2 regions of the Streptomyces sp. NPDC028711 genome follow, and region 1 is predicted to be linked to the other one. Evidence: riboswitches for the same ligand, from Rfam matches in the RefSeq annotation. Region 1 holds a riboswitch; the other holds the start of a gene.

The links. A riboswitch is a leader RNA that binds a small molecule or an ion and turns the genes downstream of it on or off. The one in region 1 is predicted to bind ZMP and ZTP.
Region 2: another riboswitch for ZMP and ZTP. It lies ahead of ACZ4VK_RS16440 (serine hydroxymethyltransferase); the one in region 1 lies ahead of ACZ4VK_RS29530 (bifunctional 5,10-methylenetetrahydrofolate dehydrogenase/5,10-methenyltetrahydrofolate cyclohydrolase).

What each region holds. Positions count from the first base shown of each region.
Region 1 covers NZ_JBVHUJ010000011.1:190,907-205,152, forward strand. Annotated here, with positions in the region: gene ACZ4VK_RS29505 (MOSC domain-containing protein) at 1-468, opposite strand, end outside; gene ACZ4VK_RS29510 (fatty acid desaturase family protein) at 556-1,644, opposite strand; gene ACZ4VK_RS29515 (DEAD/DEAH box helicase) at 1,914-4,955, shown strand; gene ACZ4VK_RS29520 (SWIM zinc finger family protein) at 4,952-6,322, shown strand; gene ACZ4VK_RS29525 (hypothetical protein) at 6,303-7,238, opposite strand; gene ACZ4VK_RS29530 (bifunctional 5,10-methylenetetrahydrofolate dehydrogenase/5,10-methenyltetrahydrofolate cyclohydrolase) at 7,373-8,227, opposite strand; ZMP/ZTP riboswitch at 8,255-8,363, opposite strand; gene ACZ4VK_RS29535 (alpha-ketoglutarate-dependent dioxygenase AlkB) at 8,470-9,117, opposite strand; gene ACZ4VK_RS29540 (glucose 1-dehydrogenase) at 9,210-10,106, opposite strand; gene ACZ4VK_RS29545 (flavodoxin family protein) at 10,150-10,776, opposite strand; gene ACZ4VK_RS29550 (iron-containing redox enzyme family protein) at 11,049-12,089, shown strand; gene ACZ4VK_RS29555 (flavin reductase family protein) at 12,092-12,577, shown strand; gene ppk2 (polyphosphate kinase 2) at 12,652-13,704, opposite strand; gene ACZ4VK_RS29565 (DUF6479 family protein) at 13,875-14,138, shown strand.
Region 2 covers NZ_JBVHUJ010000004.1:410,184-424,429, reverse strand. Annotated here, with positions in the region: gene trpS (tryptophan--tRNA ligase) at 1-814, opposite strand, end outside; gene ACZ4VK_RS16450 (RNA polymerase sigma factor) at 871-1,467, shown strand; gene ACZ4VK_RS16445 (hypothetical protein) at 1,460-2,323, shown strand; gene ACZ4VK_RS16440 (serine hydroxymethyltransferase) at 2,362-3,639, opposite strand; ZMP/ZTP riboswitch at 3,714-3,804, opposite strand; gene rocD (ornithine--oxo-acid transaminase) at 3,927-5,132, shown strand; gene ACZ4VK_RS16430 (glutathionylspermidine synthase family protein) at 5,162-6,346, opposite strand; gene ACZ4VK_RS16425 (hypothetical protein) at 6,360-6,656, opposite strand; gene ACZ4VK_RS16420 (hypothetical protein) at 6,798-7,670, shown strand; gene pdxR (MocR-like pyridoxine biosynthesis transcription factor PdxR) at 7,690-9,111, opposite strand; gene ACZ4VK_RS16410 (carboxymuconolactone decarboxylase family protein) at 9,158-9,673, shown strand; gene ACZ4VK_RS16405 (isocitrate lyase/PEP mutase family protein) at 9,670-10,416, shown strand; gene ACZ4VK_RS16400 (hypothetical protein) at 10,529-11,584, opposite strand; gene ACZ4VK_RS16395 (hypothetical protein) at 11,586-11,978, opposite strand; gene ACZ4VK_RS16390 (hypothetical protein) at 11,971-13,716, opposite strand; gene ACZ4VK_RS16385 (malate dehydrogenase) at 13,998-14,246, opposite strand, start outside.

The DNA.
Region 1 (14,246 bases):
GGCGAGGACGATGCCCATGATCCCGGCCTTGCGCACGATCTCGCCGTTCTCGTCACGGCCGATGACCCGCTTGAGCAGTCCGTGCCGGAAGCCGTCGATCTGCGCGCAGGGGTTGCGCAGTCCGGTGACCTCGACGACGGCTTCGGCGCCGAGGTGCAGGCGGGTGCCGGTGGGCAGGCCGAGGAGGTCGATACCTCGGGTCGTGACGTTCTCGCCGAGGTCGCCGGGGGCGACCTCGAAGCCGTCGCCTGCCACCTCGTCGAAGAGTTCGGCGTGGATGAGGTGGACCTGGCGCAGATTCGGCTGGGTCGGGTCCTGGGCGACGCGGGAGCGGTGCTTGACCGTCACGCCCGCGTGGACGTCGCCCTCCACACCGAGCCCGGCGAGGAGGGTGATGCCCTCCCGGTTGGGCTTGGTGAACGAGTACGTGCCGTTGCTGCTGACCGCGGTGACCGTGCCGACGCTCATGGCGAGGAGTTCCCCTTCTCCGCTCACCGGTGGCCGCATCCCCGACCGCCGGACCGATGATCACACCGTGGGTGATCGTCCTCGACCCTACTCGGCCCACTCGGAGCGCAGCGGGGCGCCCACGTCGTGCAGATGGCCGAGGGCCTGCCGGTACGAGTCCACGAAACCGGTCTCCGTGTACGGCACTCCCAGGGCGGCGCAGTGGGCGCGGACGGCCGGCTGGGCGAGGCGGAGGTGGGGGCGCGGCATGCTCGGGAAGAGGTGGTGCTCGACCTGGTAGTTGAGCCCGCCGAGGAACCAGTCGGTCAGGGCGCCGCCCCGGATGTTGCGCGAGGTGAGCACCTGGCGCCGCAGATGGCCCCAGCTGTCGCCGTCCGCGTGCTCGTCCGGCCGCTCCATGCCCTTGTGGTTCGGGGCGAAGGCCATGCCGAGGTGGACGCCGAACAGCATCTGGTGGACGAGGGCGAAGACCAGGGCCTGGGCGGGGGTGAGGAAGGTGAGCAGCAGGGCCGTGTAGCCGGCGAAGTGGGCGAGGAGCAGCGCGCCTTCGACGAGCCGCTCGCGCCGGGTGCGGCAGGGGCCGTTCCTCGACAGCAGCGCCTGGACGCCGTACACCTTCAGCGCGATGCCCTCCAGCGTCGTCAGCGGGAAGAACAGCCAGGCCTGGTGGCGGGTGAGGAAGCCGCGCAGGCCCTTGCGGCCGGCCGTCTGGTGCTCGGCGAAGACCAGGATGTCGGCGGCGACGTCCGGATCCTTGTCGAGGTGGTTGGGGTGGGCGTGGTGGCGGTTGTGCTTGTCGTTCCACCACTCCCGGCTCATGCCGAGGAGGAGGTTGGCGTGGACGAGCTGGACGATCCGGCTGATCCTGCGGTTCGCGGTGATCTGGGCGTGGCCGGCGTCGTGGCCGACGAAGGCGACGCGGGCGGAGAGCAGTGCGAGGGGGACGGCGAGCGGCAGCGCCCACCAGGAGGGGCCGATCAGGGCAAGCCCGGTCACCACGGCGGCGATGCCGAGGAGGTTGACGGCGATCCCCCGGGCGTACCAGCCGGGGCGGTGTTCGAGGAGGCCCTGTTCCCTCACCGTCCGCAGGAGCGGGGTGAATTCGCTGCCGCCCCGGACACGGGCGGGCGCCGCGGCTGGGGCGGCGGCCGGGGGCAGGACGGTTGCCTGGGACATGGCGGGGCTCCGGATTCTGTCGGTCGGGATGCGGGGCGGTGCGGTCGGTGAGCGCCTACCCAGAACCTACGGATCCGTGATCGTCCCGGGCCATGGCGTCACCACCCGTCCACGGCGGGGGGTGGCCGGGGGCGAGGGGTAGGGCGGTCCCCACCCCCCTTCACCGCTGTGGTGCGGATCACGTCGTAGGGGTACGCGCCGGTGGCATCCCGCAAGGTATCCTCGGCCGCTCAGTCGCCAGGTAGTCAAATTTGAGGAACGCGTTGTCGCTGTCGTACGGACCCGATGATTCCGCCCGCGAGACCGCCCAGGATCCCTCCCTCGCACTCACCCGCCACGCCGCCGTCTTCCTCCCCGCCGATCCGCCGCGCGCGGGCCGGATCGCCTTCTGGTCGCCGGACGGCGACCCGCTGCCGGAGGTGCGGACCGCCCCGGACACCGCCGGCGCCGCCCAGCCCACGCCGCTCGACGCCGCTCAACTCGCACCCGCCGGCGCCGCTCAACTCGCGCCCGTCGACGCCGAGATCACCGTCGTGGACGGTGTGGGTCTTCGCCCCGTGAGCGTCCCGGCCCTCACCCTTCCCGTACGGGACGCCCTGCCGCTGCTCGCCCGCGCCCGGTTCTCCGGCACCGCGTCTCCCGCCTCGGCCTTCTGGGGTGCCGCCTCGCTCCTCTCCCTCGGGCTTGTCGCACGGGGTCTGCTGCTGCCCGGCCTCACCTCCGGCGACGTCGACGCGTGGCGGGCCGGTCCGCTCGGCCCCAAGGAGCTGGCGGACCTGCGGACGCTCGCCGCGTCGATGCCGCCGACGGCCCACGCCGTGCCGCTCTCGCCGGACGAGCCGCCGCTGCTTCCGGAACCCGAGGCGCTGCTCCGCGCCTTCGCCGACGCCGTCGCGGACACCCTGCCGCGTACCCCCGCTGCTCCGCTCGTCGCCGGCGGGCCCGCCTTCACGGCCGAGGAACCGCAGAGGATTCCCGAACAGCGGCCGTGGGCGGCGGACGTGGCGGCGGTGCACGACGCGGGCATCCGGCTGTCGCTCCGGCTCGAACTCCCGGGCTTCGACGCCCGGTCGGAGAAGGCGCCGGCGTTCCGCGCGGTGCCGCAGCTGCACGCCGTCGCCGACCCGACACTGGTCGCGGACGCGGCGGAGGTGTGGGCGGGCTCCGGACGGACCGGTACGGCCTTCGGCCCCCGGGTCCGGATGGACGCCCTCCTCGCCCTGCGGCGTGCCGCCCGCGCCTGGCCACCGCTGGCCCCGCTCCTGACGGCGGCGGTACCCGACACCGTCGAACTCGCCGACGAGGAGGTCGCGGAACTCCTCGGCGCGGCGGGCCGGTCGCTCGCCGCGGCGGGCGTCCAGGTGCACTGGCCGCGTGAACTCGCCGACCGGCTGACCGTCGACGCCGTGATCGGCCCGGTGGGCGCGGACGCGCATGCGGCGGCCCGGGAAGGGGCGGACGCCCCGGGTGGGCTCGGGTCCGCCGGGGAACCGAAGAGGGAGCCCGAGGGAGAGCCCGAGGGGGCTCGTTCCTCCGGGCTGCCCTCCTTCCTCTCCGCCGACGCGCTGCTCGGCTTCAACTGGCGCTTCGCCGTCGGCGATCAGGAGCTGACCAGGGCCGAGCTCGACCGGCTCGCCGAGGCCGGGCGGCCCCTCGTACGCCTGCGGGACCGCTGGGTGCTCGTCGACCCCGCCGAGGTACGCCGGGCCCGTTCCCGGCAGGACCACAAGCTGACGCCGGTGGACGCCCTCTCGGCCGTCCTCACCGGCACCACGGAGATCGGAGGACAGCTGGTCGAGGTGGCCGCGACCGGCTGGCTGGAGCGCCTGCGGGAGCGGCTCGCCGACCCGGAGGGCGGCCGCCCGGAGGTGACCCAGCCCCCGGCGCTCGCCGCGACCCTGCGCGACTACCAGCTGCGCGGACTCGACTGGCTGCACCGGATGACCTCCCTGGGCCTCGGCGGCTGCCTCGCCGACGACATGGGACTCGGCAAGACGATCACCGTGATCGCCCTGCATCTGCACCGTCAGTCCGACCCGGCGTCCGCGGGGCCCACCCTGGTCGTCTGCCCCACCTCTCTCATGGGCAACTGGGAGCGGGAGATCGGGAAGTTCGCGCCCGGCACGCCGGTGCGCCGCTTCCACGGCGCGACCCGTGACCTGGAGGACCTCGGCGACGGCGGTTTCGTCCTCACCACGTACGGCACGATGCGGCTCGACGCGGCGCGGCTCGCCACGGAGGACTGGGGACTCGTCGTCGCGGACGAGGCGCAGCACGTCAAGAACCCGTACTCGGCGACGGCCAGGCAGCTGCGGACCATCGGGGCCCGCGCGCGCGTGGCGCTGTCCGGCACCCCCGTGGAGAACAACCTCTCCGAGCTGTGGGCGATCCTCGACTGGACCACGCCGGGGCTGCTCGGCAGCCTGGGCGCGTTCAGGACCCGGTTCGCCGCCGCCGTGGAGGGGGGCAGGGACCCGGCCGCCGCCGCGCGACTCGCCGCGCTCGTCCGCCCGTTCCTGCTGCGCCGCCGCAAGTCCGACCCCGGCATCGCACCCGAGCTGCCGCCGAAGACGGAGACCGACAGGGCCGTCTCCCTGACGCCGGAACAGGCCGGTCTCTACGAGGCCGTGGTACGGGAGACGTTGGCCGCGATCGCCGAGGCCGACGGCATGGCGCGGCGCGGCCTGGTCGTGAAGCTGCTGACCGGGCTCAAGCAGATCTGCAACCACCCCGCCCAGTACCTCAAGGAGGACAGGCCGAGGATCGAGGGCCGCTCGGGCAAGCTGGAACTGCTCGACGAACTCCTCGACACGATCCTCGCCGAGGGCGCGTGCACCCTGGTCTTCACCCAGTACGTGGGGATGGCCCGGCTCCTGGAGACGCATCTCGCCGCGCGGGGCGTGCGGACGCAGTTCCTGCACGGCGGGACCCCGGTCGCCGCGCGCGAGGCGATGGTCGCCCGTTTCCAGAACGGCGAAGTGCCGGTCTTCCTGCTCTCCCTGAAGGCCGCCGGCACGGGCCTCAACCTCACCCGCGCGGAACACGTCGTGCACTACGACCGGTGGTGGAACCCGGCCGTCGAGGCCCAGGCCACCGACCGCGCGTACCGCATCGGGCAGGACCGGCCGGTGCAGGTCCACCGGCTGATCGCCGAGGGGACCATCGAGGACCGGATCGCGACGATGCTCGACCGGAAACGGGAGCTGGCGGACACCGTCCTCGGGACGGGCGGGGACGCGCCACCGGAACTGACCGAGCTGACCGACGCCGAACTGGCGGAGCTCGTACGACTGCGAGGGGACGGACGATGAGCGGCTACGGACACGAGGGCGACGAGCGGACGTTCGCCGCGCTGCCGCCCGCGCGGGGCTCCGCCTTCACCCGCACCTGGTGGGGCCGGGCCTGGCTCAAGGCGCTCGAGGACACCGCGCTCGACGGCCAGCAGCTGAAGGCGGGGCGCCGGCACGCGCGCGCGGGGGCGGTGGGTGCCGTGTCGGTACGGCCCGGCCGCATCACCGCGGTGGTCAAGGACCACGACGGCACGCCCTACCGGAGCGACGTCCTGGTGCGGGAGTTCTCGGAGGAGGAGTGGGAACGGCTCCTCGGCCTCGCCGTCGACAGCGCGGGCCACATCGCCGCGCTCCTCGACCGCGAGATGCCGCCGCACCTGGTGGAGGACGCGGCGGCGGCCGGGCTCGACCTGCTGCCGGGGATCGGCGACCTGGATCCGGAGTGTGGCTGCGAGGCCTGGGACCACTGCCCTCACACGGCGGCGCTCTGCTATCAGGTGGCACGCCTGATCGACGAGGACCCGTTCGTCCTCCTGCTCATGCGCGGGCGGGGGGAACGCACGCTGCTCGACCAGTTGCAGTCGCGCAGCGCTTCGCGCGCCGCGCGCGGGGGCACGGGAACGGACGACACGCCCGGGCCGGCCTCCGAGGGGGGTGTCGGCGGGATGCCCGGAGTGTCGGCCGAGGAGGCGTACGCGGCGGAGTTCCTCCTGCCGCCGCTGCCCGCCGCTCCTGACGTCCCTGACACGCCGGGCGGGTCGCCGTCCCTGGACACGGAGACGGAGCCAGGACCCGGGGTCGACCCGGCGGCACTGGAGTTCCTGGCGTCGGACGCGGCGGTCCGCGCGCACCGGATGCTCGTCGAGGTCCTCGGTCCTGACGCGTCGACAGCATCCGCCGTGTCGCCGCCCCTGCCGGGCCTGACGGTCGCTCAGGACGCCGTGCGGCTCGCGGCGGACGGCGGCCCCGCCGCGCCCGGGATCGCGGCGCGCCTCGCCGCCGGTTCGGGCCGGACACCGGCGGAGCTGGACCTGGCCACGCGCGCGTGGCGGTTCGGGGGCGCCGCCGCCCTCGCCGTACTGGAGGAGGAGTGGACACCGGACGCCGAGGCGCTCACGTGGGCCGGGGCCCGGCTCGCCGAGGCCTGGGAGGAGGACGAGCGGCCGGTGCTGCGACGGGCCGGCGGCGCCCGGTGGACGGCGGTGGGCACGGAGGCGCAGCTGCGCCTGAGCGAGGACGGCCGCTGGTGGCCGTACCTCAGGTCCGGCGCCCGGTGGGCCCCCGTGGGCCCGGCCGACCGTGATCCGGCGACGGCTCTCGCCACGGCGCTCGCCGCGGGCGCCACGGAAGGCGCCGGTACCACGGGTACTACAGGAGCCGCTCGGTGAGCGTGCCTCCGGTGGCGGAGGGGGCGACCAGGCTGCAGGCGACGGTGTCCGAGCCGAGGAGGTAGCTCGTCCGGTACGGGTACTGGACGAAGGTGGTCCAGCGCGTGCCGAGCGGTTGCAGCGCGGCCTTGCGGCGCAGCGGTTCGCGGCACAGCAGCGTGGCCGCCTCCCGGACCGCCGCGTCGGTGGCGAGGACGCCGGTGAGCCGGAGACGGGCGACGAGTTCCGCGTTGTGCGGCGTGTCGCAGGAGCGCGGGAGGGCGGTGCCCGGCGCGTCGCGGTCGATGTCGAAGCAGTCGCCGACGCGCAGTTCCTCGAAGGAGACGGGCCGGGCCGGCGCACTGTCGTGCGTCGTGGTGGCGGTCGGCCGGGGTGTGGGGAGGCCGCTGCCGGTACGGGAGGGGGTCGGGGACACGCCGGAGGCGCTGCCCTCGGGGCGGGCTGACGGGATCGCGGACTCCGTACGGGGCGGTGCGACGTCCTTCGCCACGTCGGCCGTCGGCGTGTCGTCCGTGCGGGTGCCGGCTGCCACGCTGCCGTTTCCGTGCGTGTCGGCCGATCCTCCGCCGGTCGACGGGCTGGCGTCGCCGCCGTCGCCTCCGACGGCGGTCGCCGGCGCTCCGATCTGGTCGCCGCCCGGTCGGCCGTCGGCGGAGAGGTCCTGCTCGGCGCCGCTCCCGACGGCCAGGAAGGCGCCCGCCACCAGGACGGCCACGAGCAGCGGGACGAGCGGCACGCCGAACCGGTGCGCGCGCGGCGCGGCCGGTCCCGGCCGGGGCGCACCGAGCCGGACGAGTCGGGGCGGCGACCATCCGGCCCCCGCCTCGGCGGAAGCGGTGGAAGCGTCTACCTCGACGGGCGCGGCCGGCGCGTCCGGCCCGTGGTCCGGTGGCGGGGTGGCGGTCGGCGGGTGCACGGGGTCCAGGTTCGCCCGTCGGCGGAACCGGGGCCACCCCTTTTCGGGGCTCGGGCGCGCCCCGTACAGAACCGTGACAATCGCCGACCGCGCTCCCGTCCCCCGCTGCCGACGCCCCGTCATGAGTCGCTGCCCTACAGACCGAGCTGACGCTCGGCGCCCTCGACCGTCTGGGCCAGGAGCACGGCGATGGTCATGGGGCCCACGCCGCCGGGGACGGGGGTGATGAGGGAGGCGCGCTCGGCGGCCGAGGCGAAGTCGACGTCGCCCACGTTCCCCGGGTTGTAGCCGGCGTCGACGACGACGGCTCCCGGCTTGATGTCGGCGCCCTTGATGAAGTTCGGCTTGCCGACGGCGGCGACGAGGACGTCGGCCTCGCGGACGACGGAGGAGAGGTCCTCGGTGCGGGAGTGGCAGTAGGTGACGGTGGCGTCGCGGCCGAGGAGGAGCAGTCCGGCCGGCTTGCCGAGGATCGCGCTGCGGCCGACGACGACGGCGCGCTTGCCGCGGAGCTCGACGTCGTACGCGTCGAGGAGGCGCATGATGCCGCCGGGCGTGCAGGAGACGAAGCCGGGCAGACCGAAGCCCATGGCCGCGAAGGAGGCCATGGTGACGCCGTCGACGTCCTTCTCGGGGGCGATGGCCTCGAAGGCGGCACGCTCGTCGATGTGCGGGCCGACCGGGTGCTGGAGAAGGATGCCGTGGACCTCGGGGTCCTCGGAGAGCGCCGTGATCGCGGCGACGAGCTCCTCGGTCGTCGTGGCGGCGGGCAGCTCGACGTGGCGGGAGCGGATGCCGGCCTTCGCGCAGCGGTTCTGCTTCATCTTCACGTACGTCACGGAGGCCGGGTCGGCGCCGACGAGCACGGTCGCGAGGCACGGGGTGACGCCGGTGCGGCGGGTGATCTCGGCGGCGCGGACGGCGGTCTCCTCGACCGTGCGGCGGGCGAGGGCCGTGCCGTCCATGAGGGTGGCGGTGCTGGTGGACATGGCGACTCCTGGGCTGCGTCTCTGCGGATGGTTCGCCCAGGCGCACGGCATCGGTCGGGCCGCGCCGGTGGGGCGCGCTCCCGCAGGGCCGCTCCCCGGTGGTGATCCACCTCAAGCGCCAGTCACGGCCCGGGCCCACTGTACGGGAGGGGTGAGGGCCGGCTCCGGAGAGGGTGGCCCTGGAAGGCGCCCTGCCGAACAGGCCGCGGGCCCGGCCTGATGGACAGGGCACCCCCTGAGGGTCAGCCGACGCCCCTCGGGCGGAACTGGACGCTGATGCGGGGACCCACCGCGCGGCTCGTCTTCGGGATCGCGTGGTCCCAGGTGCGCTGGCAGGAGCCGCCCATCACCACCAGGTCGCCGTGGCCCAGCGGCAGCCGCAGGGCCACGGGGCCTCCGCCGCGCGGGCGGAACGCGAGGTCGCGCGGATCACCGAGGGAGAGGATGGCGACCATCGTGTTCCGCGTGGAGGAGCGGCCGGTCCTGTCGCCGTGCCAGGCGACGCTGTCGCGCCCGTCGCGGTAGAGGCAGAGGCCCGCGGTGACGAAGGGTTCGCCGAGCTCGGGCGCGAAGTGGGCGCTGAGCGCGGTGCGCGCCTCGTCGAGGGCGGCGTGCGGGAGCGGCATGCCCTCGCGGTAGTACGCGAGGAGGCGGGGTACGGCGACCACGTCGTCGTACATCCTGCGCTCCTCCGCCCGCCACGGCACTCGCTCGACGAGCTGCTCGAACAGCGCGTCGGCACCCTGGAACCACCCGGGCAGATGGTCGATCCAGGCGCCGCCCGCGAGCGGGGTCCGCCGGATGCCTGCCAGCGGTCCGGGCCGCGGCTCGTCACCCTGGTCGAACAGGGAGCCCTGGAGGCCGGGGATGTCCGGTCGTACTGCGGTCATGGTCCCAGCGTAACCCCAGAACCGAACAAACGATCGAATACCCCGCCTAGGGCCGCCCGGTGCCGTGAGGACCGACGGCGCGGCGCCGGTTCTCACGGCAGGGGCGTGCCGCCGGTCGCGTTGACGATCTCTCCGGTGATGTAGCCGGCCTGCGGCGAGGCGAGGAAGACGTACGCGGGAGCCATCTCCGCCGGCTGGGCGGCCCGGCCCAGGGGCGACTGCGCGCCGAACTCCTTCGTGTCCGGCATCGTGGCCGGGATCAGCGGCGTCCACACCGGGCCGGGCGCGACCGCGTTCACGCGGATGCCGCGCTCGGCGAGCATCTGCGCCAGACCGTGGGTGAAGGAGATGATCGCCGACTTCGTCATGGCGTAGTCGAGGAGAGGAGGGCTCGGCTGGTAGCCCTGCACGGAGGTGGTGTTGATGACGGAGCCGCCGCGCGGGATGTGGGGCAGGGCCCTGCGGGTGAGCCAGAACATGCCGTAGAGGTTGGTCTTCATCACCCGGTCGAACTGCTCCGTGGTGATGGCCTCGATCCCGTCCGGCTGCGCCATCTGGTAGGCGGCGTTGTTGACGAGGACGTCGATGCGTCCGTGTTCGCTCACCGCCCGGTCGATCAGCGCGTCGCACTGGTCCTCGTCACGGATGTCGCAGGCGACGGCCAGGGCCGCGCGTCCCGCGTCACGGATCAGGCGCGCCGTCTCCTCGGCCTCGTCCGCCTCCTCGGGCAGGTGGGTGAGGACGACGTCCGCGCCCTCGCGCGCGAAGGCCAGACAGACGGCCCTGCCGATCCCCGAGTCCCCGCCGGTGACCACCGCCACCCGGTCGAGGAGCAGGTCGTGACCGCGGTAGGAGACTTCGCCGTGGTCCGGTCGGGGACGCATCTCCCCGGTCGAACCGGGATGCTCCTGGTGCTGGTCGGGGAAGGGCGGGCGGGGGTGGCCGGTCACCGGGTCGGGGACGTCTGCCTGGGGGTCCTGTGGGGACATCGGGGCCTCCATGGTGCTGGAACGGGTCGGGCTTCGCTCGCGTTCAGGACGTGGCCGGATACGGCGCGCCCTTGAGACGGCGGGCGAGGTGGGCGGTGTTGGCGGCCAGGGCCGCGGTGGTGGTGGCCGTCTTCTCCGGGGTCTTCTCCAGGTCCTGGTAGTCCGTTCCCTGCATGGCCTCACCGACCCAGTAGGTGACGGCGTTCGGGGCGAGGGAGAAGCCGACGTCGTTGAGTCCCTGGAAGAGGTCGGCGCTCACCTTGTGCGCCCCGTCCTCGTTGCCCACGACACAGACCGCGGCGACCTTGCCGTACGTGAGCATCCGCCCCTCGTCGTCGGTCTCCGAGAGCTCGGCGTCCAGCCGCTCAAGGACCCGCTGGGCGATGCTCGACGGATGGCCCAGCCAGATCGGGGTCGAAAGGACGAGGATGTCGCAGCCGAGGATGGTGTCCCGGATCTCGGGCCAGGCGTCGCCTTCGCCCATGTCGGTCTTCACGCCGGGGCGTACGTCGTGGTCGGCGATCCGGATGACCTTGCCGCTCACTCCGTGGTCGCTCAGGGCGGCCATCGTCTGCTCGGCCAGCAGGTGCGAGCTGGAGGGGGCCGGGGACGGGGACAGGGTGCAGACCAGGGCGACTGCGCGCAGTGGTGTGGTTTCGGTGGCGTCCATGGCCACCGACTACCCCCGTGTCGCGTCCGTATCTCACCTTTCGGCGCTCGAAGGCCCGGACGGCGACGCGGGGTGGGCCAGGCGGCGGTCTCGGGCGTGCGTCCGGGGTGCGGGGGCCGAATAGTGCCGTATAGACCGGGTAGGCGGGTGCGTGCTCGTGTCCGGGTGGGCGGGTGCGGGGCGCGAGTTTCACGCTCGTACACCGGGTACGCGGGTTCTCGCCCGTCCCCGCCGACGGGCACCCGCCACCGCCCCGATGACAGGAGCCTGCGATGACCCCGCCCAGCACGAGCGCCCCGGAAACGACCCTCGGCCCCCGCCTCGTCGAGGGGCGCGGCGATCTCTCGGGTGCCGTGGAGAGGGCCCTGCGGACCGGCCGGCCGCCCGCGTACACCGAGGGAAGCCTCCGGAGGGTGGACCCCTGGGGGGAGGACCTGCAGCTCGCGCTCTACCTGCTGTACGAGCTCCACTACCGCGGTTTCGAGGGCGTCGACGACGCACGCGAATGGGACCCGGAACTGCTGCGGCTGCGGCGGGAGCTGGAGGACCGGTTCCTCCACGCGCTGCGCACCGCCCTCGCCGACGGGCCCCGGTCCGTCGAGGAGGCCTTCGCTCCGCTGCTCGTCGAGCCGGTCGACCCGGCCGGCGGCGGCGTCAGCCACTACCTGGAGACCGAGGGCGAGCTCTGGCAGCTGCGCGAGTACGCGGCCCTGCGCTCCCTCTACCACCTCAAGGAGGCGGACCCGCACGCCTGGGCCATCCCGCGGCTGACCGGCCGGGCCAAGGCGGCGATGGTGGCCGTCGAGTACGACGAGTTCGGGGCCGGTCACGCCGACCGCATCCACGCGCGGCTCTTCGCGGACCTCATGACCGACCTCGGCCTTGACACGACCTACGGCCACTATCTGGACCACGCCGACGCCCGTGTCCTCGCGACCGTGAACCTGATGTCCCTGTTCGGGCTGCACCGGGCCCTGCGCGGGGCCCTCGTCGGTCATTTCGCCTGTGTCGAGGTCACCTCCTCGCCCGGCTCCCGCAGGCTCGCCAAGGCCATGCGGCGCTGTGGCGCGGGGCCGGCGGCCGAGCGGTTCTACGCCGAGCACGTCGAGGCCGACGCCGTCCACGAGCAGATCGTCCGGCGCGAGGTGATCGGCGGACTGCTCGCCGACGAGCCCGCCCTCGAACCCGACATCGCCTTCGGATGCGCGGCGACCGTACTCCTGGAGAACAAGCTCGACGCCCACGTCCTGGGGGCCTGGGCCGCGGGCGGTTCCGCGTTGCGCAGCCCCCTGCCCCGCCCGGAGGAGGTCTGACCGTGGCTGGCCTCGACGCCTTCGCCGACGCGCTCGACTACCCGATGTACGTCGTGACGGCGGCGGCCGGCGGCGAGCGGGCGGGCTGTCTGGTGGGCTTCGCCTCGCAGTGTTCGATCGATCCGCCCCGCTTCATGGTGTGGCTCTCCACGGCCAACCGCACCTACCGCGTCGCCCGCCACGCCTCCCACCTCGCCGTACACGCGCTGCGGGACGACCAGCGGGCGACGGCCGAGCTGTTCGGCGGGCGGACCGGCGACGACCTCGACAAGTTCGACCGGGTGGCGTGGTCGCCGGGTGAGGGAGGAGCCCCCGTCCTGGCCGACTGCCGCGCCTGGCTCGTGGGACGGGTGCGGGAGGTCGTCGACGGCGGGGACCACAGGGGCTTCCTGCTCGCTCCCGTGGCGGAGAACCCGCCCGGCCCCGTCCGGCCACCGCTCCTCCGGTTCAGTGACGTCGTGGACCTCTCGCCCGGCCACCCGGCCTGAGATGCGCCTGACCTCGACGCCCGAGGGGCCAGGGCGGGCGGGTCAGCGGCCCCTGGGGGGCCAGGGCGGGCGGGTCAGCGGCCCGGGTGCTCCCCCGGGCCTTCCCTGCCGGGGGCCAGCGGGGTGGGCGAGAGGTCGGTCGTCTCCTCCCCCGGTTCGAGCAGGGTGTCCGCCGCGCCGACGATGAGCGGATCGGGCGTACCGACCGCGTCCACGTCCTTGCTCGCGTAGTCGATACGGGCCAGGAGGCTCCGCATGGCCTCGAGCCGGCCCCGCCGCTTGTCGTTGCTCTTGACCACGGTCCACGGCGCGTGGGCGGTGTCCGTCTCCCTGAACATGGCGACCTTGGCCTCGGTGTAGTCGTCCCAGCGGTCGAGCGAGGCGAGGTCGGTGGGCGAGAGCTTCCACTGCCGCACGGGGTCGACCTGACGGATCGCGAAGCGGGTGCGCTGCTCGGAGCGGGAGACCGAGAACCAGAACTTCACGAGGTGGATGCCGTCCTCGACCAGCATGCGTTCGAACAGGGGGCACTGGTGGAGGAAGAGCTCGTACTCCTCGTCGGTGCAGAACCCCATCACCCGCTCGACGCCCGCGCGGTTGTACCAGGAGCGGTCGAAGAACACGATCTCGCCGGGGGCCGGCAGCGGAGCCACGTAGCGCTGGAAGAACCACTGCCCGGCCTCGCGCTCGGTCGGCTTGTCGAGTGCGACGATCCGGGCGCCGCGCGGGTTGAGGCGCTCGGTGAACCGCTGGATGGTGCCGCCCTTGCCGGCGGCGTCCCGGCCCTCGCAGAGCACGACGATCCTGGCGCCGGTGTCCTTGGCCCAGCGCTGCAGCTTGAGCAGCTCGATCTGCAGGATCCGCTTCTGGCGCTCGTACTCGCGGCGGCGGACCTTGACGGGATACGGATAGTTCTCCCGCCAGGTACGGATGGAGTCACCGGCGGCGCTGAGCAGGACGGGCTGCTCGGGCCGGCTGTTGTCCACGCTGAGCCCTTCGAGCAGATCCTGCCCGGGGGCCGGGCCCCGGTCCTCGTCCTCGCGTCCGGCACCGTTCACGTCGAACCCTCCGTCGCTCCGCTCCCTCCCTCGCTCGCACGAACCCTGGTACCCCCTGATCCCGGTCATACCCACCGATCCCGGCACCACTGCGGCGCCCGTCGGCGGCGACCCGCGTATGAGCCGGCGGTGACGGCGAGCCGCGTTTGAGCCGGTCGGGACGGGACAGACGCCGATCGCGCCACAGCGCCCCGCCGGCCGAGCGCCGCGGTGCGTTCCGCTCCATGAGAAAGGCGATCATGATCACATCCACCTTGGCAGCCGCGCACGCGCTCACGCCCGGTCCCGCTCTCGCGTCGGCCGGATCCAACGCCGTGCTCTTCGCCGTGGCCATCGGCGTGGTGGTCGTCGTCCTGCTGCTCTCCGCGTTCTGGTGGGGCAGCCGCCGGGTCGCACGGCGGCGCCGGCCGGTCGGTGATCCCACCCGGGGGAACGCCGCGCCGGACCGTGACTCGTGGACCACACCCGACGAGGACCGGGACCTCGGCGACTCGCACCGCTGACGTGGCGGCACGGGTCACGGCTCGTCCGACGCCCGCCCCCGACATGAAGCCGCCACACGCTCGTCACACGGGAACGGAATTCCCTTGGCGTTCCCGCCGGTTGTCGTC
Region 2 (14,246 bases), on a different contig from region 1:
ACATCTTGCCCTCGTAGCTCTTCTCCAGGTCCGCGACGGACGTGGAGGTGAGCGTGGACATGATCGTGAGCAGGTTGGAGACGCCCGCCTTGTTCTCCGGGTCGAAGCGGATCACCGTGTCGGTGTCGGTGACGGCGCTCTTGACCTTCTTCGCGGTGACCTTCGGGTCGTCCAGGAGGTTGATGAGCCCCTTCGGCGTGGACGCCGACTTGCTCATCTTGACCGCGGGGTCCTGGAGGTCGAAGATCTTCGCCGTCTCCTTCAGGATGTACGGCTTGGGGATCGTGAAGGTGTCGCCGAAGCGGCCGTTGAAGCGCTCCGCGAGGTCACGGGTCAGCTCGATGTGCTGGCGCTGGTCCTCGCCGACCGGGACCTCGTTGGCCTGGTAGAGCAGGATGTCCGCGACCTGGAGGATCGGGTACGTGAAGAGGCCCACGGTGGCGCGGTCGGCGCCCTGCTTCGCGGACTTGTCCTTGAACTGGGTCATACGGGAGGCCTCGCCGAAACCGGTGAGGCAGTTCATGACCCAACCGAGCTGCGCGTGCTCGGGGACGTGGCTCTGGACGAAGAGGGTGCAGCGGTCCGGGTCGAGACCGGCCGCGAGCAGCTGCGCGGCGGCGAGCCGGGTGTTGGCACGCAGCTCGGCCGGGTCCTGCGGGACCGTGATCGCGTGCAGGTCGACGACCATGTAGAAGGCGTCGTGGGTCTCCTGCAGGGCGACCCACTGGCGGACGGCGCCGAGGTAGTTGCCGAGGTGGAACGAGCCTGCGGTGGGCTGGATTCCGGAGAGCACACGGGGACTGTCAGAGGCCATGCACATCATTCTCTCAGGTGTGGGAACCGATCCCGGACTGCCGGTGTATCAAGAGTGTGAGGACACGGGAGGGGGGCCTGGTCGAGGACGAGGCCGTGGTGATCGCACGTGTGCGCGCCGGAGAGCCGGAGGCGTACGCGGAGCTGGTCCGCGCGCACACGGCGGTCGCCCTGAGGGCGGCGGTGGCGTGCGGCGCGGGCGCGGAGGCCGAGGATGTGGTGCAGCAGGCCTTCTTCAAGGCGTACCGCTCGCTCGGACGGTTCCAGGAGGGCGCGGCGTTCCGGCCGTGGCTGCTGCGGATCGTCGTCAATGAGACCAGGAACACAGTGCGCTCGGCGGGTCGGCAGCGGGCCGTCGCCGACCGCGAGGCGGACCTGCTCGGCGGTGAGCCGCTGATACCGGAGTCGGCGGATCCGGCGGTCGCGGCCGAGGGCCGGGAGCGGAGCCGGCGACTGTGGGAGGCCCTCGACGGTCTCGCCGACGAGCACCGGCTGGTGGTGATCCACCGCTATCTGCTCGAACTGGACGAGACGGAGACGGCCCTGGCCCTCGGCTGGCCGAAGGGGACGGTGAAGTCCCGGCTGAGCCGGGCGCTGAAGAAGCTGGGGCTCGTGTTGAAGGACGGCCGGGAAGGAGGTGAGGGGCATGGCTGACGAGCGTCTGCCGGACGAACTGAGGGAGCTGGGACGGCGGCTGCGGGTGCCGGACGTGGACGGGGAGACCATGGCCGAGCGGGTGCTCGCGCAGCTCCTCGCCGAGCGGGTCCCGACGCCGGTTCCGGGGTCCGCGCCGGAGGCCTCGCCCGAGGCCGTGCCGGTGTCCGCGCCGGATCGGACACCGGTGTCCTCGCCCGGCCGGCGCCGGTGGTGGGGATCGGTGCGGGCGTGGGCGCGCGAGCGGTGGCGGGCGCTGGTGGCGGGCCTGACCGGGGTGCTGATCGTCCTGGTGCTCACCCCGCCGGTGCGGGCGGCGGTGGCGGACTGGCTCGGCTTCGGCGGGGTCACCGTGCGGTACGACCCGGACGGGCGCGGTGTCCCGGCCGGGGGCGCGGTGCCGGGCTGCCCTGAGCCGGTGCCCCTGGCGGAGGCCGGGCGCAGGGCGGGCTTCGAGCCGCTGATACCGGAGGCGCTCGGCGCGCCGGACGCCGTCGCGGTGACGGGGTCGGCCGAGCGGGGCCGGGCGGTGATCAGCCTGTGCTGGCGGGACGGGGAGCGGACGGTCCGGCTCGACGAGTTCCCGGCCCGCCTGGACATCGGTTTCGCCAAGCAGGTCAGGACGCAGCCGGAGTGGGTGGACCTGCCGGACGGCGCGCAGGGCTACTGGTTCGCGGCTCCGCATCTGCTGACGTTCCCGATGACCGACGGGGCGGGCGCGGCGTGGACCCACGAGCTCCGGACGGCGGGCCCCACGCTCCTCTGGACGAGGAGCGGGGGCGCGCTCACCTTCCGCCTCGAAGGCATACCGGACCGCGAGGAGGCCCGCCGGACGGCGGAGTCGACGGGCGGATAGCCCCGGGTCCTCCGGTCCGGTCCGTGGGGTGGGGGTGATCAGACGGGGAGGCCCGGGGCCGGGTGCGCGGCCATCAGGTCGGCGACCTGGGCGCGGACGGTACGGAGGGTGTCCTCGTCGCCCTTGCCGGCCGCCGTGACGCCGCGGTCGATCCAGTCGGCGACCTGGGCCATGTGGTCGGTGGTGAGGCCGCGGGAGGTGAGGGAGGGGGTGCCGATGCGGATGCCGGAGGGGTCGAAGGGCTTCCGGGTGTCGTAGGGGACGGTGTTGTAGTTGACGACGATGCCCGCCCGGTCGAGGGCCTTCGCGGCGATCTTGCCCGGGACCTGCTTGGGCGTCAGGTCCATGAGGATCAGGTGGTTGTCGGTGCCGCCGGAGACCAGGTCGAAGCCGCGGGCGAGGAGCGCCTCGGCGAGGGCCTTGGCGTTGGCGACGACGGCGTGGGCGTAGTCGCGGAAGGAGGGCTGGGAGGCCTCGCGGAGGGCGACGGCGATGGCGGCGGTGGTCTGGTTGTGCGGGCCGCCCTGGAGGCCGGGGAAGACGGCCTTGTCGAGCGCCTTGGCGTGCTCCTCGCGGGACATGAGCATGGCGCCGCGCGGGCCGCGCAGGGTCTTGTGGGTGGTCGTGGAGATCACGTCCACGTGCGGGACGGGGGACGGGTGGGCGCCACCGGCGATGAGGCCTGCGATGTGGGCGACGTCGGCGACGAGCACGGCGCCGGCCTCGCGGGCGATCTCGCCGAAGGCGGCGAAGTCGATCGTGCGGGGCAGTGCGGTGCCGCCGCAGAAGATCACCTTCGGCCGCTCCTCGAGGGCCAGTTCGCGGACCTGGTCGAAGTCGACGAGGCCCGTGTCCTGGCGGACGCCGTACTGGACGCCGCGGAACCACCTGCCGGTGGCGGAGACGCCCCAGCCGTGGGTGAGGTGGCCGCCCATCGGCAGCGCCATGCCCATGACGGTGTCGCCGGGTTCGGCGAAGGCGAGGTAGACGGCGAGGTTGGCCGGGGAGCCGGAGTAGGGCTGGACGTTGGCGTGGTCGACGCCGAAGACGGCCTTGGCGCGTTCGACGGCGAGGGTCTCGATCCGGTCGATGTTCTGCTGGCCCTCGTAGTAACGGCGGCCGGGATAGCCCTCGCTGTACTTGTTCTGGAGGACGGTGCCGGAGGCTTCGAGGACGGCGGCGGAGACGTAGTTCTCGCTGGGGATGAGGCGCAGGGTCTCGGCCTGGAGGCGTTCCTCGGCGCCGACGAGGGCGGCGAGCTCGGGGTCGGCGGCGGCGAACGCGGGATGCCGCGGGGCGGGCTGCGGGGTGTTCATGGCGGGTGTCCTCCGGGCGTCGGCGGGTCCCGGGGCACTGCGTGGAAGGCGCGGCGCCACCCGGGACTTCGGTCCCGTGACGCCCAGGCGGGCGGCGTCTCGTGTGGTCTGCCGCGCACGGCTCCCCCGGGGTCGCTTCCCCGTACGCCAGTCGCCGTGCGTGATTTCAGAGTAGCGGGCGCGCCGCGAGCGAGGTTTCCCGGTCCGGCATCCGAGCGACGATAGAAACAGGGGCCACACCCCTTCGGCGGGTCCATCCCGCGAGCCGCAGGACGAACGGAGATCCCGTGTCGAGCACACAAGACGCGATCGCTTCGGCGGAGGCGCACAGCGCTCACAACTACCACCCCCTGCCGGTCGTCGTCGCTTCGGCGGACGGCGCCTGGATGACCGATGTCGAGGGGCGCCGCTATCTCGACATGCTCGCCGGATACTCGGCGCTCAACTTCGGGCACGGCAACCGGCGTCTGATCGACGCGGCGAAGGCCCAGCTGGAGCGGGTGACACTGACCTCGCGCGCGTTCCACCACGACCGGTTCGCCGCGTTCTGCTCGCAGCTCGCCGAGCTGTGCGGCAAGGAGGCGGTGCTGCCGATGAACACGGGCGCGGAGGCGGTCGAGACGGCCGTGAAGACCGCCCGGAAGTGGGGGTACGAGGTGAAGGGCGTGCCGGACGGGCACGCGAAGATCGTGGTCGCGGCGAACAACTTCCACGGCAGGACGACGACGATCGTCAGCTTCTCCACGGACCACGAGGCCCGGGACCACTACGGCCCGTACACGCCGGGGTTCGAGATCGTGCCGTACGGGGACCTGACGGCCATGGAGGCGGCGGTCACCGAGAACACGGTGGCCGTGCTGATCGAACCGATCCAGGGCGAGGCGGGGGTCCTGGTCCCGCCGGCCGGCTATCTGGCGGGGGTGCGGGAGCTGACGCGCCGGCGGAACGTGCTGTTCGTGGCGGACGAGATCCAGTCGGGTCTCGGCCGGACGGGACGGACGTTCGCGTGCGAGCACGAGGGTGTGGTGCCCGACGTGTACATCCTGGGGAAGGCGCTGGGCGGCGGGGTGGTGCCCGTGTCGGCGGTGGTCGCCGACCGGGACGTGCTCGGGGTGTTCCGGCCGGGTGAGCACGGGTCGACGTTCGGCGGGAACCCGCTGGCGTGCGCGGTGGCCCTCGAGGTGATCGCGATGCTGCGGACGGGCGAGTACCAGGAGCGGGCGGCGGAGCTGGGCGAGCACCTCCACGCGGAGCTGGGTCTCCTCGTGGGCGGCGGCGCGGTGGAGGCGGTGCGCGGGCGTGGCCTGTGGGCCGGCGTCGACGTCACGCCGTCCCGGGGTACGGGCCGGGAGATCTCGGAGAAGCTGATGGAGCGGGGTGTCCTGGTGAAGGACACCCACGGCTCGACGATCCGGATCGCCCCGCCCCTGGTGATCTCCAAGGAGGACCTGGACTGGGGTCTTGAGCAGCTGAGGGGCGTTCTGTCGGACTGACCGGCCCCCACGGGCAGGGGGCGGGACGGTCAGAGGATCACGTGCGGGAGGAAGCGGGCGTACTCGTCGGTGACGAGGCCCGCCGACTCCCGTATCCCGAGCCCCGCCGCCTCGTCCTCGACGACCCACGCGCCGAGCACCACCCGGTTGCCGTCGAAGTCGGGCAGCGGGGCCAGCTCCTGGTAGCAGCAGGGTTCCCCGTCCCGTACGAACGGCTCCGTGCCGGCCTCGTGCAGGGTGACGCCCGCGCCCTCGCGGCCGAGGAGCGGCTTCGCCACCCAGCCGGTGGTCGTGGCGAGGTCGCGCGGGCCGTCGAGGTAGGCGGGGAGCAGGTTGGGGTGGCCGGGGTACAGCTCCCACAGGATCGCGAGGAGCGCCTTGTTGGAGAGGAGCATCTTCCAGGCGGGCTCGATCCAGCAGGTCGTGCCGGTGCCGCCGCCGTTGTCGAGGGTGTCGAGGACGTGCCGGCCGAAGCGGTCGGTGGTCAGCCACTCCCACGGGTACAGCTTGAAGCAGCTGCGGATGAAGCGGAGCCGGTCGTCGACGAAGCGGCGGGAGAGCCGGTCCCAGCCGATCCGTTCGACGGAGAGCGCCTCGGTCTCCAGGCCGGCCTGCTGGGCGGTCTCGCGCAGGTACGCGACCGTCATCAGGTCCTCGCCGAGTTCGTCGCCGTCGGAGTGGACGAAGTGGAGGGGACCCGGCGGCAGCAGGTGCGCCTGTTTCCGCCAGGCGTCGACGAGCCGTTCGTGGAGGGAGTTCCACTGGTCGGCGCCGGGGAACCGTTCCTCCATCCAGAACCACTGCGGGCTGGCGGCCTCCACGAGCGAGGTGGGGGTGTCGGCGTTGTACTCCAGCATCTTCGCCGGGCCCGTACCGTCGTAGTGCAGGTCGAACCGCCCGTAGAGGGAGAGGAGTTCGGCACGGCGGCGCCAGGACTCGGCGACCCGGGCGGCGAGCTTCGGATCGGTGATCCCGAGCTCGGCGAACCGGTCCCGCTCGACGATGTGCGCGGCCGCCGCCAGGCACATGGCGTGCAGCTCCTCGACGACCTCCTCCAGGGCCTCGACCTCGGGCAGGGTGAAGGAGTAGTACGCGCTCTCGTCCCAGTACGGACGGAGCGAGCCGTCCGGGTACCGGGTCAGCGGGTAGACGAGCCCCTGCTCCTCCACCGTCTCCTGCCAGCCGGGGCGGGGGTCGATCGTGTGCCGTTCCATGTGCCGGGCCCTCTCAGCCGCCGCCGGAACCGGAGCAGCCGAAGCCGCCGGTGTCGACGGCGGTCTTGTCGAAGCTGCCGCCGCTCACCCGCTTGTCGCGGACGGAGCCGCCGTAGTAGTACGTGCCCCGGTGGGTCGTGTCGTCGTCGTCATCCCTGCCGCCGCCGCTCTCGCACTCGTAGCGGGGCAGTTCCTCCCGGGTCAGCGGGTCCACGCACCGCTTGTCCGGCTCGGAGCCGCACGCGGTGATCGTCGCCGCGAGCACACCCATCCCGCCGAGCACCACCGTGCTCGACCTCAGCCTGCGCATGTCCGTCGCCTCCCCTTCGCGGTCGCGACCTCCACGGTCACGGCCACGCTCACGCTTGTCGCGTTCACGTCTGTCGCGACCGCACAGTGTAGGCCGGTCATTTCAAGCCGCACCGCCTAGAGTCTTTTCGTGCTCCTCGGGATGGTTTGCGCGCTCGCTTCGTCCGTCTGCTTCGGCGCGGCCTCGGTTCTCCAGGCGATGGCGGCCCGCGCCGCGACACCAGGGACCGGCGGGGGCGTCGACGTCGCGCTGCTGTGGCGGGCAGTGCGGCAGTGGCGGTACGCCGTCGGTCTCGGCCTCGACGGTCTGGGCTTCGTCCTGGAGGTCGTCGCCCTGCGGACGCTGCCCATCTACGCGGTGGGCGCCGCCCTCGCCGCGAGCCTGGCGGTCACGGCGGTCGTCGCGTCACGGTTGCTGCCGGTGCGGCTGAGCCGGGTGGAGTGGTCGGCCGTGGGCGTGGTCTGCGCCGGGCTCGCCCTGCTCGCCCTCGCCTCCGGTGAGGAGGGCCACCGGGACGGCTCGGAGGCGCTGCGGTGGGCGCTGCTCGCGACCGCGTTCGGCGTGCTGCTGCTCGGTGTGGTGGGCGGCCGCCTCGCGGACCGGCCGCGCTCTCTCGTCCTCGGCCTGGGCGCGGGCTTCGGGTTCGGGGTGGTGGAGGTGGCGGTCCGGCTGGTCGACGGTTTCGATCTCACCGATCCGGTCTGGTACGCGCTTCTTGCCGGTGGCGGGGCCGCGTTCCTGCTGCTGACCTCGGCGCTCCAGCGGGGCTCGGTGACCACGGCGACGGCGGGCATGGTGCTCGGCGAGACGATCGGGCCTGCGGTGGTCGGGGTGGTCTGGCTCGGGGACCGTACGCGGGAGGGGCTCGGATGGCTGGCGATCGTCGGCTTCGCCGTCGCCGTGGCGGGCTCCCTGGCCCTGGCGCGTTTCGGCGAGGCACCGGCGGTGGACCCGGCCGGAGACCTGGGCGACGCGGCGGTCACGGAAGCGGGACCGGGGCGCGACGCGCCCTGAGCCCGCCGGAGGACACTCCCTAGGGCAGCACTCGGCAGAGGCTCTGGAGGGCGCCCTGCCAGGCGCTGTCCGGGGGTGTGGCGTAGCCGACGACGAGGCCGTCCAGGGTGGCGGGGACGGTGGGGCGGCGGAACTGGTTGACGCCCTGGACGGCGAGGCCGTGCCAGGCGGCGGACCGCAGGACGGCCTGCTCGGTGCCGGGCGGCAGGGTCAGGACGGCGTGGAGACCGGCGGCGATCCCGCTGACCCGCGTCTCGGGCGAGTGCGCGGCGACCGCCGCCACCAGCTGGTCGCGGCGGCGCCGGTAGCGCAGCCGCATGGCCCGTACGTGCCGGTCGTACGCCCCCGAGCCGAGGAACTCCGCGAACGCCAGCTGGTCCGGCGCGCTGGACGTCCAGTCCACGGCCCCCTTGGCCGCCGCGACCTCGCCGGCCAGGCTCTCCGGCAGCACCATCCACGCGAGCCTCAGCCCGGGGGCGAGGGACTTGCTCGCGGTGCCGAGGTAGACGACCCGCTCGGGATCGAGGCCCTGGAGCGCGCCCACCCGCTGCCGGTCGTAGCGGAACTCCCCGTCGTAGTCGTCCTCCAGGACGACGCCGCCCGAGGCCCGCGCCCAGTCGATGACGGCCGCCCGCCGGTCGGGGGGCAGGGCGCCGCCCAGCGGGAACTGGTGGGCGGCGGTCATGAGAACGGCGCCGACGGGGCCCGGGCCCGGCCCCGCCAGTTCCTCCACCCGGGTGCCGCGTTCGTCGAAGGGCAGGGCCGGGGTGCCGAGTCCCGCCCCGGTCAGGAGACCGGCGTGGAGGCCGAGCCCGTACGACTCGACCGCGACGTCCCGGACGCCCCGGCTCCGCAGCACCTGGCCGATCAGCATCAGCCCGTGCACGAAGCCCGCGCAGACGACGATCCGCTCGGGCCGGGCGTGCACGCCCCGCGCGCGGGCGAGGTACTCGGCGAGGACGGTGCGCAGTTCGATCCGGCCGCGCGGATCCCCGTATCCGAAGGCCTCGTTGGGGGCGGCGGTGAGCGCCCGCCGGTACGCCTTGAGCCACTCGGCGCGCGGGAAGGACGCGAGGTCGGGGGTGCCGGGCTTCAGGTCGTGCGCGGGCGCCGAGGGCCGGGGCAGGGAGAGCGCGGGGGCCGAGGCCCGGGGCGGCCGTACCTCCGTGCGGGGTTCGGCGCGGCGGGCGACGCGGGTGCCGGAGCCCTGGCGGGCCGTCAGCCAGCCCTCGGCGACGAGTTCGGCGTACGCGTCGGCGACGGTGTTCCGGGCCATGCCGAGGTCGGCGGCGAGCGACCGGGAGGACGGAAGCCGCGTGCCCGCCTCCAGGCGCCCGCTGCGCACGGCCTCCCGCAGGGCGTCCATGAGACCGGCACGGAGGCGTGGACCACGGAGTTCCAGATGGAGGTCGGTGCCGAAAGTGGCCCACTCGTTTGCCATGGGAATGGACCATACTCCTGCGCCACCCGGCTCGTACGGTGAGGACATGACCACCGACATCACCCTCACCGAGACCGCCGACCCCACCGCGTACGCCCACGAGCACGCCCCGCGCCTCCCCCTCGCGGAGCGCGTCCCCGAGTTCTACCGCGCGATGCTCCGGCTGGAGGCGGCCGCCGCGAAGGACATCGACCCGACGCTCTACCACCTGATCAAGATCCGGGCCTCCCAGGTCAACCGCTGCGCCTTCTGCCTCGACATGCACACCAAGGACGCCCTCGCGGAGGGCGAGACCGTCGAGCGGATCGTGCAGCTCTCCGCCTGGCAGGAGTCCCGGCACTTCTACACCGAGCGGGAACTCGCGGCCCTCGCGCTGACCGAGTCCGTCACCGTCCTCACCGACGGCTCCGTCCCCGACGAGGTGTACGCCCACGCCGCCGCCCACTTCGACGAGACCGAACTCGCCCGGGTCATCAGCGCGATCGTCGTCATCAACGCCTGGAACCGGATCGCCGTCTCCACCCGCATGACGCCCGGCCACTACACCCCCCGCTCCGCGTGAGCCGGGACGCGAGGGCCGAGGTCCTGCGCGCCCTCCACCGGGACCGGGCGGCCGGCGATCCGCTGGTGCTGCCAGGCCCGTGGGACGCGGTGAGCGCCCGCGCCTTCGAGGCGGCCGGGTTCCCCGCACTCGCCACGCCGAGCGCCGGGGTGGCGGCCTCCCTCGGGTACGAGGACGGGGCGACACCGGCGGCGGAGATGTTCGCCGCCGTGGCCAGGATCGTCCGCGCGGTCTCCGTCCCGGTCACGGCGGACCTGGAGGGCGGCTACGGGCTGCCCGCGGCGGAACTGGTCGAGCGGGTACGGGAGTCGGGCGCCGTCGGCGTGAACCTGGAGGACACCGGCGAGGACCGCGCGCTCAAGGACGCGGAGGCGCACGCCGAGTGGCTGGCGGAGGTACGCGCGGCGGCGGGGCCCGAGCTCTTCGTCAACGCGCGCGTGGACGTGTACATCCGCCGGGCTCCCGACCCGGTGGAGGCCGCGATCGCCCGTGCCCGGCTCTACGCGGCGGCGGGAGCGGACTGCGTCTACCCGATCGCGGCCCCGCCCGCGGACCTCCCGGCCCTGCGGGCGGCCCTCGGCGACCTCCCCCTCAACGCCCTGGCCGGCCCCGGTGATCCGCCCTTCGCGGAACTCGGCCGACTGGGCGCGACCCGGATCACCTTCGGCGACGGACTGCTCCTGAGGGCGCGGGACGACCTGACGGCGTCGGCCGTCGGGCTGAGGGAGGTCGGGGCGCTCTGAGGGCCTGGTGTCCGGCCGGCGTCGGGCGTCCGGTGTCCCGCCGGCGCCGGCTGTCAGGTGCCCGGCCGGCGTCAGACGCCCATCCGGCGTCTCACCGTCCTCCGGCCTCCCGTCAGTGCGCGCCCGGGCGGAAGAACCGCAGGGCCACGCCGAGCACTTCGCGCTGCTTCGGCCACGCGCTCTCCGGTCCTGCGGCCAGGATCGCGTAGTGGTTGCCGTCCGCGGCCGTGAAGGCCCGGTCGACGACCTTGCGGCGGCTGCCGTCGTCCCGGGTGTACACGTACACCAGTTCGGCGGAGTCGGCCGGGGCACCCGCCTCGCCGGTGACCCGTTCGAGGCTGACCTCCTGGTAGCCGGGCTTGTTGGCCCGACCGTCCTCGGAGGCCCCGCGCAGGGCCTCGTACGGCGTCAGGTCGCCCTCGGTGACCACGAAGATCTGGAGCAGGCTCTTGCGGTCCGGCGCGTTGTAGAAGACGCCCTGCTCGGACTCGGTGCGGTCCCAGCCCTCGGGGAACGCGACCGTGAAGCCCTTGAGGTCCTCGGCGGCGCGGTAGCCGGGCGGAGGCACGTCGTCGGTGGGAGAGGCGGACGTGCCGGAGGGAGACGGCGTGACGGAGGCGGGGCCGGTGGTGGTCCCGGTGGGGTCGGTGGTCCCGGTGTTCCCGGTCGGGTCGGTGGTCTCCGGGACCACCGGGACGGAGGCCGGCGGGCCGCCCGCCGCCGGAGGCTGCGCGTCGCCCCTGCCCCAGAGCAGCCAGCCGCCGACGGAGCCCGCCGCGAGGACGGCCACGGCGACTCCGGCCGCGACGGCCGCCCGCGAGCGGGACCGGGCGGCCCGCGGGACGGTGCCGGGCGCGGGGTGCTGCCAGCCGCCCGCCTCCGGCACGTACACGGAGACCTGCGCGGGAGCGCCCGTCGGGGAGTGCTCGGGGACGACCGGGGGGACGTGCGCGGGGACGACCGGCGGGACGCCCGTCGGGGCGGGCTCCGGGGCGCCGTCCGGCGCGTACTCCGCGTACCCCGGCGCGTACTCCGGCGGTGGCGGCGGCAGGGGTACGACGGGGCCGCCCCCCGCTCCCCTCGGCGGTCCAGGAACCGCCCCGCCGCTCTCCCAGCTCTGCGTCTCGTCGTTCCAGCGGGTCTCGCCGCCGCCCCCGTGACCGCTCATCTCACCCTCCGAGCAGCGTGCCGACGGCCTGTCCGACGGCCACTCCCGAGGCGAGGATCCCGGTGACCGCGCCGGCGTCCGTGAGGGCGCGGCGCAGCCTGGTCAGCCGCCCCGCGTCGGCCCGGCCCGTGCCCTCGATCTCGTCCTCGGCGTCGGAGAGTTCGGCGTCGAGGGCCGCCGTCTGCTCGGAGGGGACGATGCCGCCGAGGTCGGCGCGGAGCCGGCGGATGGCCTGGAGCAGCGCCTCCTGCTCCGGGTCGCGGTCCGGCTGGGTGCCGTTCACCGTGTGGGTGACGGTGTTGTGGTCGCCGATGGTGACGCTGCCCCCGGTGTTGGTGACGTGAATGCCGCCAGGAGCGCGGTTGTCAGGGGTGCCGTTCCCGGTCTCAGCCACGGTTGCCTCCGGTCGTCGCGGTGGTGAAGCTCTTGCTGGTGACGGTGTTGTGGTTGCCGAGGGTGACGTTGCCCTTGGTGTTCTCGATGAACGTGCCGCCCTCGGCGACGTGCACGATCTTCTGCTCGAACTCGGCGGTCTCGTAGCCCGCTTCGCGGAGTGCGACGGTCACGCCGTTCGCGACCCGGTCCTGGACGCTCTTCAGATAGCGGCTGATGTCCATCTCCTGGAAGAGCGAGGCCTCGTCGTCGGAGCCGAGCTCGCGGACGGAGACCTCGGGCCCCTCGGGGAGCGCGTTGGCGTGTCCCGCGGTGAGCAGCCGCCAGCCGTGGCCGAGCGCGCGCCCGACCGTGACCAGGGCCTGCCCGGCCGAGCGCGGGGTCTGGCCCAGGGCCCAGACCGCCTTGCCGAAGTGGTGGTTGTGCCGGTAGCGGTGGGCGATCCGGTCGGCGTACCGGAAGAGCGGCTTCACCGGCCGGAGCACGTGCGGCGCCACCTCCAGCATCAGCATCCCGCCCTGGGTGTGGACGCGGACGAAGACGGTGGTGACGATCTCCTCGCCCCAGCCGCCGACCCGGACGCGCAGGAAGTGGCGACGGCTCTCGCCGCCCTCCTCGACGGCGCCCGAGCGGTGGGCCTCGAAGCCCTCGGGGCTGTACGGGGCGGCCTCGCGGGACGGCAGTCCGTCGACGGGCAGGAAGACGACCTCGTCGATCTCGAGCTCGCGCAGCCGGTCCCGTACCGCCGCCTGGATCCGCGGGGAGCCGTGCGGCGAGGGGACGCGCAGCGCCTCCACGAGCGGGACGACGTGCCGCATGACGGCGCTGTTGTCGAGCGGTTCGGGCGTCGCCCCCTCCAGGTTCTCGCGGGGGCGCAGTTCGACGGAGAGCGACCAGGGCTCGTACGGCTCGCCGGCTCCGCAGAACGGGTCGTCGGCGCCGTACATGACGATCCGCGCGTGCTGTTCGGTACGGATCCGGTCGCGCAGGCGGCGGGACCGGGCGCCCTCGGTCCGCTCGGCCGGGTCGGACGCCTGGTCGGGGAAGCGGTCCCGGGACAGCTCCTGGGTGAGCGCGCGGGCGAACTGGCCGCGCTGGGCGGCCACCGCCCAGGCCACGAGGAGCGGCACCGCGACGGTGATCCACACCTCCAGCGGGCCGATGCCCCACATCTCCTGGGCGGTGAGGCTCACCGCGAGGTCGAGGACCTCGCCCGTCTCGGAGACCTCGCCGAGGAGTCCCCCGCCGGAGTCCTCGTCGCCGAGGGCGAGGAAGAGGAGGAGCAGGGCGGACTGGAGGAGCATGAACCGCCCGTACCAGCGCAGGACGAAGGCGGGGACGAGACGGTACGCGGGGGCGGTGGCCGACCGGCCGCGCACCCAGCGGGCGACGCCGAGGACCAGGAAGGGCGCGATGAGAAGGGCGATGAGGCCCTTGGTCAGCGGGATCGCGATGATCCAGAGGGCCAGGATCCCGGCGGCCCAGCCGAGTTCGACGCGGCGGGCGCGCAGCGCGTGGGCGAGGACGCGGCTCGCGTCGTAGCCGAGGGAGGGGGCGGCGAAGCGCTCCTCGTGGACGTACAGCTGGTCGATGACCGCGTCACGGAAGCCGTCGTCGAGGTACGTGCCGGCACAGAGCAGCCGGGTCGCCTCGCTGGAGGCGGGTAACCGGCGCGGGTCGACGGCCGGTGGCGCCTGGGGCGGCCGGCCTGGCTGCTGCGGTACGGACGACTGCGTCAAGGCTCCCCCGATGGTGTGTGACCGCCGGTTCCGACAGCCCGTTCGGCTGCGAACCGGTGGGTCAGCATAGGGGAGTTCGGGGTTCCTGTCGGCAGGAAAAACGGCGCCCCCGGGACGTACGGTCGGTCGTACGTCCCGGGGGCGCCGAGAGTGTGGAGCCGGACTCACGTGATTCCGGCTCGGGCGAGCCGGGTTCAGGTGAGGTCGGCTCGGGCGAGCCGGACTCGGACGATCCGGCTCGGTGAGCCGGGATCAGGCGGGCCGGCTCAGGCGGGCCGGGCTCAGATGAGGCCGAGCTCGCGGACCGCGTCGCGCTCCTCGGCGAGCTCCGCCACGGAGGCGTCGATGCGGGTGCGGGAGAAGTCGTTGATCTCCAGGCCCTGGACGATCTCGTACTTTCCGTCCGTGCAGGTGACGGGGAAGGAGGAGATGAGGCCCTCGGGGACGCCGTAGGAGCCGTCCGACGGGATGCCCATGGAGGTCCAGTCGCCGGCGGCGGTGCCGTTGACCCAGGTGTGGACGTGGTCGAT